Regions from separate parts of the Anaerobacillus sp. ABD4_527 genome, predicted to be linked through region 1. Evidence: riboswitches for the same ligand, from Rfam matches in the RefSeq annotation. Region 1 holds a riboswitch; the other holds the start of a gene.

Region 1 (4,721 bases):
TATGTAGTGGGAGCTCGCTTACTGAATAAAGCGAGAGGGGAGAATATCGTGCACTTATTTGGTACAGCAGAAATTTCAGAAAACGGTCACTATACAATCGGAGGTGTCGATACATTTCAGCTAGCGAAAACGTACGGCACGGCATTGTACGTCTACGATGTGGCACTGATTCGAGAGAAAGCAAGAGCATTTAAAGAGGCTTTTGAGAAAAAGCAATTAAACTATCAGGTTGCGTATGCGAGTAAAGCATTCTCTTGTATAGCGATGATTCAACTTGCAGAAGAAGAAGGGTTGAGTCTTGATGTTGTCTCTGGAGGAGAATTATATACGGCTTTACAAGCAGGATTTCCAGTAGACCGGATTCACTTTCATGGTAACAATAAAAGCGAAAGAGAAATTAGGATGGCTCTGAAAGCTGGGATTGGTTGTTTTGTAGTCGATAACTTTTATGAGCTTTCGTTACTCGAACAGTTAGCAGCAGAAGAAGAAGTTTCAACGAACGTGCTCTTAAGAATAACGCCTGGAATCGAAGCGCACACACATGACTATATTCTAACGGGTCAAGAAGATTCAAAGTTTGGATTCGATTTACAGAGTGGTCAAGTAGAGCAAGCGATCGATACAGCGTTAAAAATGAGTAACATTCACCTGCTTGGTCTTCATTGCCATATCGGATCACAAATTTTTGAAACGACCGGATTTGTGATGGCGATCGACAAGATCTATAGTTACCTCCATCGCTGGAATGAAACGTTTGGGTATGAGCCTCAGGTGCTGAATTTAGGTGGCGGGTTTGGTATTCGATACAACCACGAAGATCAACCGATTTCTCCACAGAACTACATCGATGCCATGACGGATGCTGTAAAAAAGCAAATTGAGCATAGCAACATGTCGATGCCAGAAATCTGGATAGAACCTGGTCGCTCTCTTGTCGGTGAAGCTGGGTCTACATTGTACACCGTTGGCTCTCATAAAAATGTTCCTGAACTTAGGAATTACCTTGCTGTTGATGGGGGAATGAGTGACAATCTTCGTCCTGCTTTATATAACGCAAAGTATGAGGCATCGATCGTAAATCGAATGAATGAACCGAAAGATCACCTGTATTCGATCGCAGGAAAGTGCTGCGAATCGGGTGATATGTTGATTTGGGACTGTCAGCTTCAGCGAGCGATTGCTGGGGATGTGATGGTTGTCTTTTCAACCGGAGCATATGGGTATTCGATGGCGAATAATTACAATCGACTACCAAAGCCAGCTGTTGTTTTTGTTGAAGACGGGGAAGCTAGCCTTGTAGTTGAAAGAGAATCATATGAAGATTTGATTCAATATGACAGACCGTTAAAAAAAATGGTTATATCAAAATAGTTTCTTAAAGTTAATTAATATGGTAAATGAATCTCTTATGCTATAATGAAAGAGCTTTTAAGCAAATTGTTTACGCAGGAGGATATTTTTAATGAAAAAAGGTTCAATCGCATTTGAAAATGGCGAAGTAATTCAAATTGAATTCTTCCCAGAAGAAGCGCCAAACACTGTGGCTAACTTTGAAAAACTAGCAAATGAAGGCTTTTATAACGGTGTTAACTTCCATCGTGTCATTCCTGGATTCGTTGCACAAGGTGGAGACCCAACAGGAACTGGAATGGGCGGCCCTGGCTATACAATCGATTGTGAAACAGAAGGTAATCCTCATAAACATGTAGCGGGATCCCTTTCTATGGCTCATGCTGGTAAAAACACAGGTGGAAGTCAGTTCTTCTTAGTACATGAACCACAGCCTCACCTTGATGGTGTTCATACTGTATTCGGTCAAGTAACAGAAGGCATGGATACTGTTCTACGCATCAAACAAGGCGATGTGATGAAAGAAGTTAAAGTCTGGGAAGAGTAAGTTTCTAGACTTACAATTAAATAAAACTTTCCTTCGGGGTAGGGTGAGATTCCCAACCGGCGGTAATGCTTGATCACTCTATCGAGTAATCAACTAAGTCCGTGACCCGTTTGCGTCTTGTAAACGGTGGATCTGGTGAAAGACCAGGACCGACAGTATAGTCTGGATGGGAGAAGGAGTAAAAGTTTGCCGATCCTTTTGAAAAAGTACGTTCAAAAGGCTTATTTGGTATACTCTTTTTAAAGCCTCCCTATCTAATAGGGAGGCTTTTTTTATCTCTTAACCCCAATTGATTCGTTAGGAGATGATACATGTGAATAACAATGATTATATGAAGATGGCGATTGAACTCGCGAGAAATACAGTGGGTCAAACAGCCCCAAATCCAGCTGTTGGCGCTGTGATCGTCAGTGAAGGAAGAATAGTTGGAATGGGAGCCCATTTAAAAGCTGGTGAGCCACATGCTGAGGTTTACGCACTTAGAATGGCAGGCGACAAAGCTAAGGGAGCAACTGCTTATGTGACGTTAGAACCTTGTAGTCACCATGGGAAAACTCCCCCGTGTGCGAATGCATTAATAGATGCTGGTATCACAGAGGTGCATGTAGCGATGCAAGACCCAAATCCTCTCGTAGGAGGAAGAGGGATTGAGCGGTTGAAGGAAGCTGGTATATCCGTTTATGTTGGCTTACTTGAAGAGGAAGCTTACTCTCTAAATGACGTGTTCTTTCATTACATAAAGACGAACCGTCCTTATGTGACACTAAAATCAGCAGTTTCATTAGATGGTAAAGTAGCAACTAAAACAGGAGATAGCAAATGGATTACTGGAAGCGAAGCGAGGCAAGATGTTCATGCAGAACGTCACCAACACGATGCGATACTCGTAGGTGTTGGAACCGTTGAGAAGGATGATCCCTCGCTTACAACAAGGTATGGTGAAGGCATAAGTCCTATAAGGATAATTCTCGATCGGACATTAAGACTTCCTCCTGATGCTGTTGTTTTGCAAGATGACACTGTAGAAACTTGGATTATTACGACTGAAAAGGCTAAGACAGAAACAAAAAGAATGTTCTCCTCGCATGTAACTGTCCTTGCAGTGGAAGGTGATTCCATTTCAATTGATGATGTATTGCTTATGCTAGGTGATCGAGGGGTCACCTCTGTTTTTGTAGAAGGTGGACCAACGATCAACGGTAGTTTTCTAGAGGCAGGAGCTTTTCAAAAGGTTATCACTTACGTAGCTCCTAAGTTAATCGGAGGTACAGATGCTCCTACCTCCTTCGAAGGAATGGGATTTGCAGCTATGCAAGAAACAGTCGAACTCTCCATTGAGAGCGTCGAGCAAATTGGGGACGACATCAAGATCGTATCAAAACGAAAAGAGGTGGAGTAATGTTCACTGGCATCGTTGAAGAAATCGGGAAAATACAAAGTGTCAACCAATCCGGAGAGTCGATCGTAATGGACATACGCGCTTCAAAAGTTCTCGAAGATGTTCATTTGGGTGATAGCATTTCGATAAATGGGGTATGTTTAACGGTTACAACTTTTACGAATTCCTTCTTTTCGGTAGATGTTATGCCTGAAACGTTCCGAGCAACCGGCTTAAATGAGCTTCGTCCAAATGACAATGTGAACTTAGAGCGTGCAATGGCCGCAAACGGAAGATTTGGTGGCCACTTTGTTTCGGGTCACGTAGATGGTAAAGGAGAAATCTCAAAGATTGAACAAGTAGATAACGCGTTGTACTTCGATATTAAACTATCTGCCGATCTCATGGACTATTTTGTTGAGAAGGGTTCAGTCTCTGTTGATGGGACGAGCTTGACTGTGTTTAAACTAACGGAAGATACATTAACCATCTCCCTTATACCTCATACGGTAGATGCTACAGTGCTAGGCAGTAAGCGTGTTGGTGACACGGTTAACATCGAATGCGATATGCTTGGGAAATATATACTCAAGTACTTAAAGAAAGGTAACAATTCAAACGAGCAAAGTACGCTTAATCATGATTTTTTTGAAGATCACGGTTTTAAGTAGACGTGAGAGGGAGGGGTTAGTATGTTTCATACGATAGAAGAAGCCATCTATGATTTAATGCAGGGTAAAATCGTAATCGTTTGTGATGATGAAGACCGTGAAAATGAAGGGGATTTTATCGCTTTAGCAGATAAGGTTACCCCTGAGACGATTAATTTCATGATAACGGTTGGACGTGGTCTTGTTTGTACACCTATAACAGAAGAAAGAGCAAAGAAGCTGCAGCTTAATCCGATGGTGGATCATAATACAGATTCACACGGTACCGCTTTTACAGTAAGTGTTGACCATGTGAGTACTACGACTGGGATTTCTGCTTCAGAGAGAGCTGCAACCATAAATGCTCTAATCGATGATCACGTAAAGCCATCAGACTTTAATCGACCAGGCCATATCTTCCCGTTAGTAGCAAAGGACGGCGGGGTATTAAGACGTGCAGGGCATACGGAAGCGGCGATTGATCTTGCCAAATTAGCAGGATCAGAACCTGCTGGGGTGATATGCGAAATCATTAAAGAAAATGGTGAAATGGCGCGTGTTCCTGATTTAGCTAAGCTATCAAAAGAACATGATATGAAGATGATCACAATTAAGGATCTTATTCACTATCGAAACCGAAAAGACAACCTTATTAAGCGGGAAGTTGAAATAGAGATGCCTACTGAATACGGCTCATTCCGAGCGATCGGCTACTCCAATATTCTTGACCAAAAAGAACATGTAGCACTTGTAAAAGGCGAGATTCTTCCTGATGAAGCTACGCTGGTGAGGGTTC
Region 2 (4,721 bases), on a different contig from region 1:
CAAATGTGTAAGCGAGTTTAATAAGTTGAGGTTCACTAAAAGATGGTCCTGTGAAGGTAATCCCAAACGGTTTGCCGTTTGAAGTAAACCCGCCTGGAACAGTGATGGATGGATAACCTGCTTTTGCAGGGAGGGTAGATCCATAGCTGCCGCCGAATACGATCGCATCCAAACCTTCGTTATTAAACAATGAATCTAGGCCCATTTCTTTTGCTTGTTTAATATCGTTAAGTCTACTTTTTAAATAATCCGGTTCTGTTAATGTGCCACTCGTTTCGTTTGCCTCGAGTAAGAGTGACTGACCATATTTCATTGTCTGTTCATTCTTATTATTGTAGTCTACGATTGTATTTAAGTTGAGCTTGGTTTCAGATCTTGTTTCGTTAGCAAGGTATGCATCGATTCCTGCTTTAAATTCATATAGAAGCACGTTGTAGTCATTTTCAAGTTTTTCTTGATCAGGTACGATCTCTTTAAATTCGGAGACGGAACACCCTGCTTCTTGTAATGCTGTAATAGCAAAATCAAACTGCTCTTGTTCTTCAGGGTGCATTTCGTCATAGTATCCATTCTTAATTACGCCAAGTTTGATGGTTTCAAAGGTAGGTTTGAAAAGATATGGCGTATAGTCACTTTGTGAGGGTGCACTAAGAGTAGAAGGATCTTTCTCATCTTGTCCTGCTAAAATTCCTAATAGAATTGCAGCATCGGTAACGTTTCTCGTAATGGGTCCTGCAGTATCTTGAGATGATGAGATAGGAATAATTCCTTGTCTACTCACCAATCCAACAGTTGGTTTAATCCCAACAGTTGAGTTTGAGCTTGCAGGGTTAAGGATCGATCCATTCGTTTCAGTACCGATAGAAGCAGTTGCGAAATGGCATGCAACTGCAGCCGCTGAGCCAGAGCTCGAACCGCCAACGTCTAAGGACCCTGGCCCATATGGATTTAAAACTTGACCGCCTCTAGAGCTATATCCATTCGGCATCGAGTCACTCATGAAGTTTGCCCACTCGGTCATGTTGGTCTTCCCAATGATAACCGCTCCCGCACGTCTGAGTTTCTTAACAAGAAACGCATCATCTCTTCCGAATGAATCGGAAAGGAGAGAAGAACCTGCACTTGTATGCATGTTGTCACCTGTATTGATGTTATCTTTCAGTAGGATAGGGATTCCGTGTAAGAGACTTCTTGGTCCCTGTATATGTCGTTCCCGGTCAAGACCTTCTGCAATGAATAAGGCATCAGGATTCACTTCTAACACTCCATTAAATTCGGGATTATACGTTGAGATTTGTTCTAAGTAAAAACAAACAAGCTCGTAGGATGTGGTCGTCCCTTCAAACATCGCTTGTTGTAAATCTAAAATGGTCGATTTTTCAAGCCAATCGATGGTTACCATAGTAGGAGCCTCCTTTTCTACTTTTTTTACGTATTCAACAAACGAAAGTAGTTTTCCTTCAATTGGAAAAAGGGTCAAAATAAAAACGCGTATCCAGTGTGGATACGCGCTCGAATTTATTAGGCAAGCCTCGTTTGTTTTGCAAACCAGGGTTTTAACTTAATAAAGAATGCGATGAATATGCTCGCTACAATGAAACCTTTTATAAGGTTAAACGGTGTAATTCCTTTTAGAACCAGTGCTTGACGAGCTGAGTCAGACATCGCCTCAAACCCCATGAACCACGTATAGGCCGGTAGGATCAAGAGATAGTTCAACAATCCCATCATTGCTGACATCAATAGAGTACCTAGAATAAGCCCAATCGTAAGTCCTTTCTGAGTCTGATTAAACTTCCTGAATACAATGGAAGTCGGTACGATAAAGAATACACCTGCGATAAAGTTAGCGAGTTGACCTACAGGGACACCAGTGAAACTTCCTTGTATACCGTAATGAATAAGGTTCTTTATGGCTTCAACTAGTATACCTGCGGCAGGTCCATAAAGGATCGCCACAAAGAGTGCTGGAATATCGCTGAAATCAATCTGAAGGAAAACAGGAAATCCAGGAAGCGGAAAATCTAGTAGCATCAATAGATAGGAGATACTACTGAACATTGCGACAACAATCATGCGCTGTGTCTTCGATACAGTTTTCATTTGACATTGCTCCTTTGATTTTGAACCATCGAAAAGGAGATGTGGCCCTATGCACGAAAAAAACCATGAGTATGGGGCTCATGGTAGTCGGCATGGGGAAATAAGCAAGCTTATCGTCTATTTTTTCAATAGAAAGCTTGCTACTCCACCATCTTCTCCCATCCAGACTGTACTGTCGGCTCTGGATTTTCACCAGATCCTGCCCAAAAAACAGGCTCGCGGGCTTAAGGAAATTGCTCCTTCACCGCCGGTCGGGAATTGCACCCTGCCCCGAAGATAGTTCGTATAATGTTTTACAGCTTTATTATACACCGCGAGAGGTGATAACTCAACAAAAACATCTTGAATTCAAGCTATTCTATAATAGCGCTTTCAAAATAGGTTGAATACAGCATCGTTTAGAAATAATAAAAAGCTCTCTGTTGAAGAAACAGAAAGCTTTTTATTACAATACTATTTTTTTTCGGCTAGCCATGCGGCAACCATCTCAGCTTCTTCACCTTGAATCAAACCAGCTGGCATTCCGCCACCTTTACCATTCTTGATGATGTCGAGGATTTCGTCCTTAGAATACTTGCCACCTACAGCATTAAGTGCAGGACCTGCTCCTCCACCAAGGTCTCCACCGTGACAGGAAGCACAGTTCTGAGAGTAGATTTTCTCTGCTTCTCCTCCTGCTGAATCTTTTCCAGCAGACTCTTCCGTTTTTTCACCATGACCGCCTTCAGAGCCGGCATGTTCTTCCGTTGTTGTTAGCCAGTATGTAAAGCCTACAACGATCGCTAGGAACAAAATTGTCGAAGCAATATACGCCGATGATTTTCCCATTCTGTTCACCTCCCCTATCCTATCTTAATCATACTTTTCGCACATTCAATTATCAAATATATTTTGCATCTATTTTGAAACATATACGTTTCTACTATTGCTAGTAAAAAAATCTTCTAATGTAATTGGTGATTTCATAGACATAGAGTAAGAAGACGGTGGGGGAGAGAGCGTATGAAACAAAATGCTAAACTTTTTCAGAATCCTAGTAACAGTATGCTTAGAACACTTTCATTCCTTATGATCATTAGCTTAATCAGCTTATTTATCGTTGCAGGATTTATCTCTTCGTCCGAAACAAAATATCGATTTTCTTCATCGATGATGCACGATTGGGTAACGAGCTTCTCAAATGAGGCGATCATTTATGCGATGGGAACGGAAAATCATTATTTAACGCAAGTACTGCCCGAAGGAAGTGAACCGCCAGCATTATCCCTTGTTGCGTTTCAGTTCATCACGAGCATCAAACCAGGTGACATCCGAAGTCTCCTTGGTAGTGAGCTTCCGGGTTTTGCTCTGTATGATGCGAAGATTCACGTGGCAGGAGAAGGGACGAGCTTTGCTAACTTACCTGTAGAGTCAGTCCCCCCGCTGAATGATCTGCTTATAGAAAGGGATGTCCCATCTGACAAACTTACAATCCAAGATCCGAAGAAACCTGTAACACCTCCCGTTCAAACGACGAACGGTAAGGATGTCGCATTCATTTATCATTCACATAGCTACGAGTCATATTTACCATTGCTAGGCCTCGAAGGCAATAAGAATGGAGACCTTGCAAACGACGGGAAAACAAACATAACTCTCGTAGGAAAAATGCTAGGAGAAGCGCTGGAAAACAGAGGGATCGGTACAGTAGTCGATGAGTCGAATATTGGTGCGTTATTGAATGAAAAAGGTTGGCAACATGGTAAAGCGTACGATGTGTCGAGGACCATCGTTCAATCGGCTATGAGTAGTAATTCAGACTTTGATATGTTTATTGATATCCATCGAGATGCTCTACGGAAGGATGATACAACGGTAACCATCAACAATGAAAAATATGCTAGAACAGTTTTTGTCATCGGTGAAGAGAATCCAAACTATGAAAAGAACCTTAAGCTGGCAAAAGAACTCCATAATGCTCTCAAAGAAAAGTACCCTGGGCTAAGCAGAGGCGTAATCGGAAAGAAAGGACAGCGTGTAGATGGTGTTTATAACCAGGACATTTCTCCTAACGCAATGCTGATCGAAATGGGAGGAGTAGATAACAATCTCGAAGAACTAAGTCGCACAGTTGAAGCCATCGCTGACGTTCTAAGTGAACACTACTGGAGTGTATTAAAAGTTAATAATTAAGTAAAAAACGCTGGCTCCTAATGGAGTCAGCGTATTTATGTAGCTTCTTTTTTGATTGTGAGTAAGCTTGTAGCGATTCCAACAAACAAGATCGCGATAGCAGAGTACATCGTAGAATTTAAACCAATCGTTTTTGAGCCGATAATAATAACGAGTCCATCGATAAGGAAAATAATGACTCCTACATTTAGAGATGATATTTTGGCGATAAACTGTGCTAAAAGGTCCGTCCCACCTGTGCTTGTGTCATATCTAAGCATAATTCCAATTCCTGAACCTACAAAAAAGCCTCCGATCATAGCACTTATTAAAGAAGGGTATTGAAAGGAGTGGCGCATAGGAGAAAGGATGTCGATAAAGAAAGAAGATAGTAATAATCCATGAAGGCTATTATAAAAGTAAGGACGAAAATAAAGGAAGGCATATACATAAAGTGGAATACTTAA

What was found. Region 1 has a riboswitch for FMN ahead of ribD (bifunctional diaminohydroxyphosphoribosylaminopyrimidine deaminase/5-amino-6-(5-phosphoribosylamino)uracil reductase RibD). Riboswitches for the same ligand answer to the same signal wherever they lie in the genome.
Region 2: another riboswitch for FMN. It lies ahead of ACXAHI_RS19385 (ECF transporter S component); the one in region 1 lies ahead of ribD (bifunctional diaminohydroxyphosphoribosylaminopyrimidine deaminase/5-amino-6-(5-phosphoribosylamino)uracil reductase RibD).

The regions. Positions count from the first base shown of each region.
Region 1 is NZ_JBSWXZ010000001.1:886,616-891,336, reverse strand. It holds gene lysA (diaminopimelate decarboxylase) at 49-1,371, shown strand; gene ACXAHI_RS04695 (peptidylprolyl isomerase) at 1,463-1,897, shown strand; FMN riboswitch at 1,923-2,079, shown strand; gene ribD (bifunctional diaminohydroxyphosphoribosylaminopyrimidine deaminase/5-amino-6-(5-phosphoribosylamino)uracil reductase RibD) at 2,229-3,296, shown strand; gene ribE (riboflavin synthase) at 3,296-3,946, shown strand; gene ACXAHI_RS04680 (bifunctional 3,4-dihydroxy-2-butanone-4-phosphate synthase/GTP cyclohydrolase II) at 3,968-4,721, shown strand, end outside.
Region 2 is NZ_JBSWXZ010000006.1:36,539-41,259, forward strand. It holds gene ACXAHI_RS19380 (amidase family protein) at 1-1,402, opposite strand, end outside; gene ACXAHI_RS19385 (ECF transporter S component) at 1,522-2,103, opposite strand; FMN riboswitch at 2,250-2,385, opposite strand; gene ACXAHI_RS19390 (c-type cytochrome) at 2,557-2,931, opposite strand; gene spoIIP (stage II sporulation protein P) at 3,106-4,275, shown strand; gene ACXAHI_RS19400 (YitT family protein) at 4,311-4,721, opposite strand, start outside.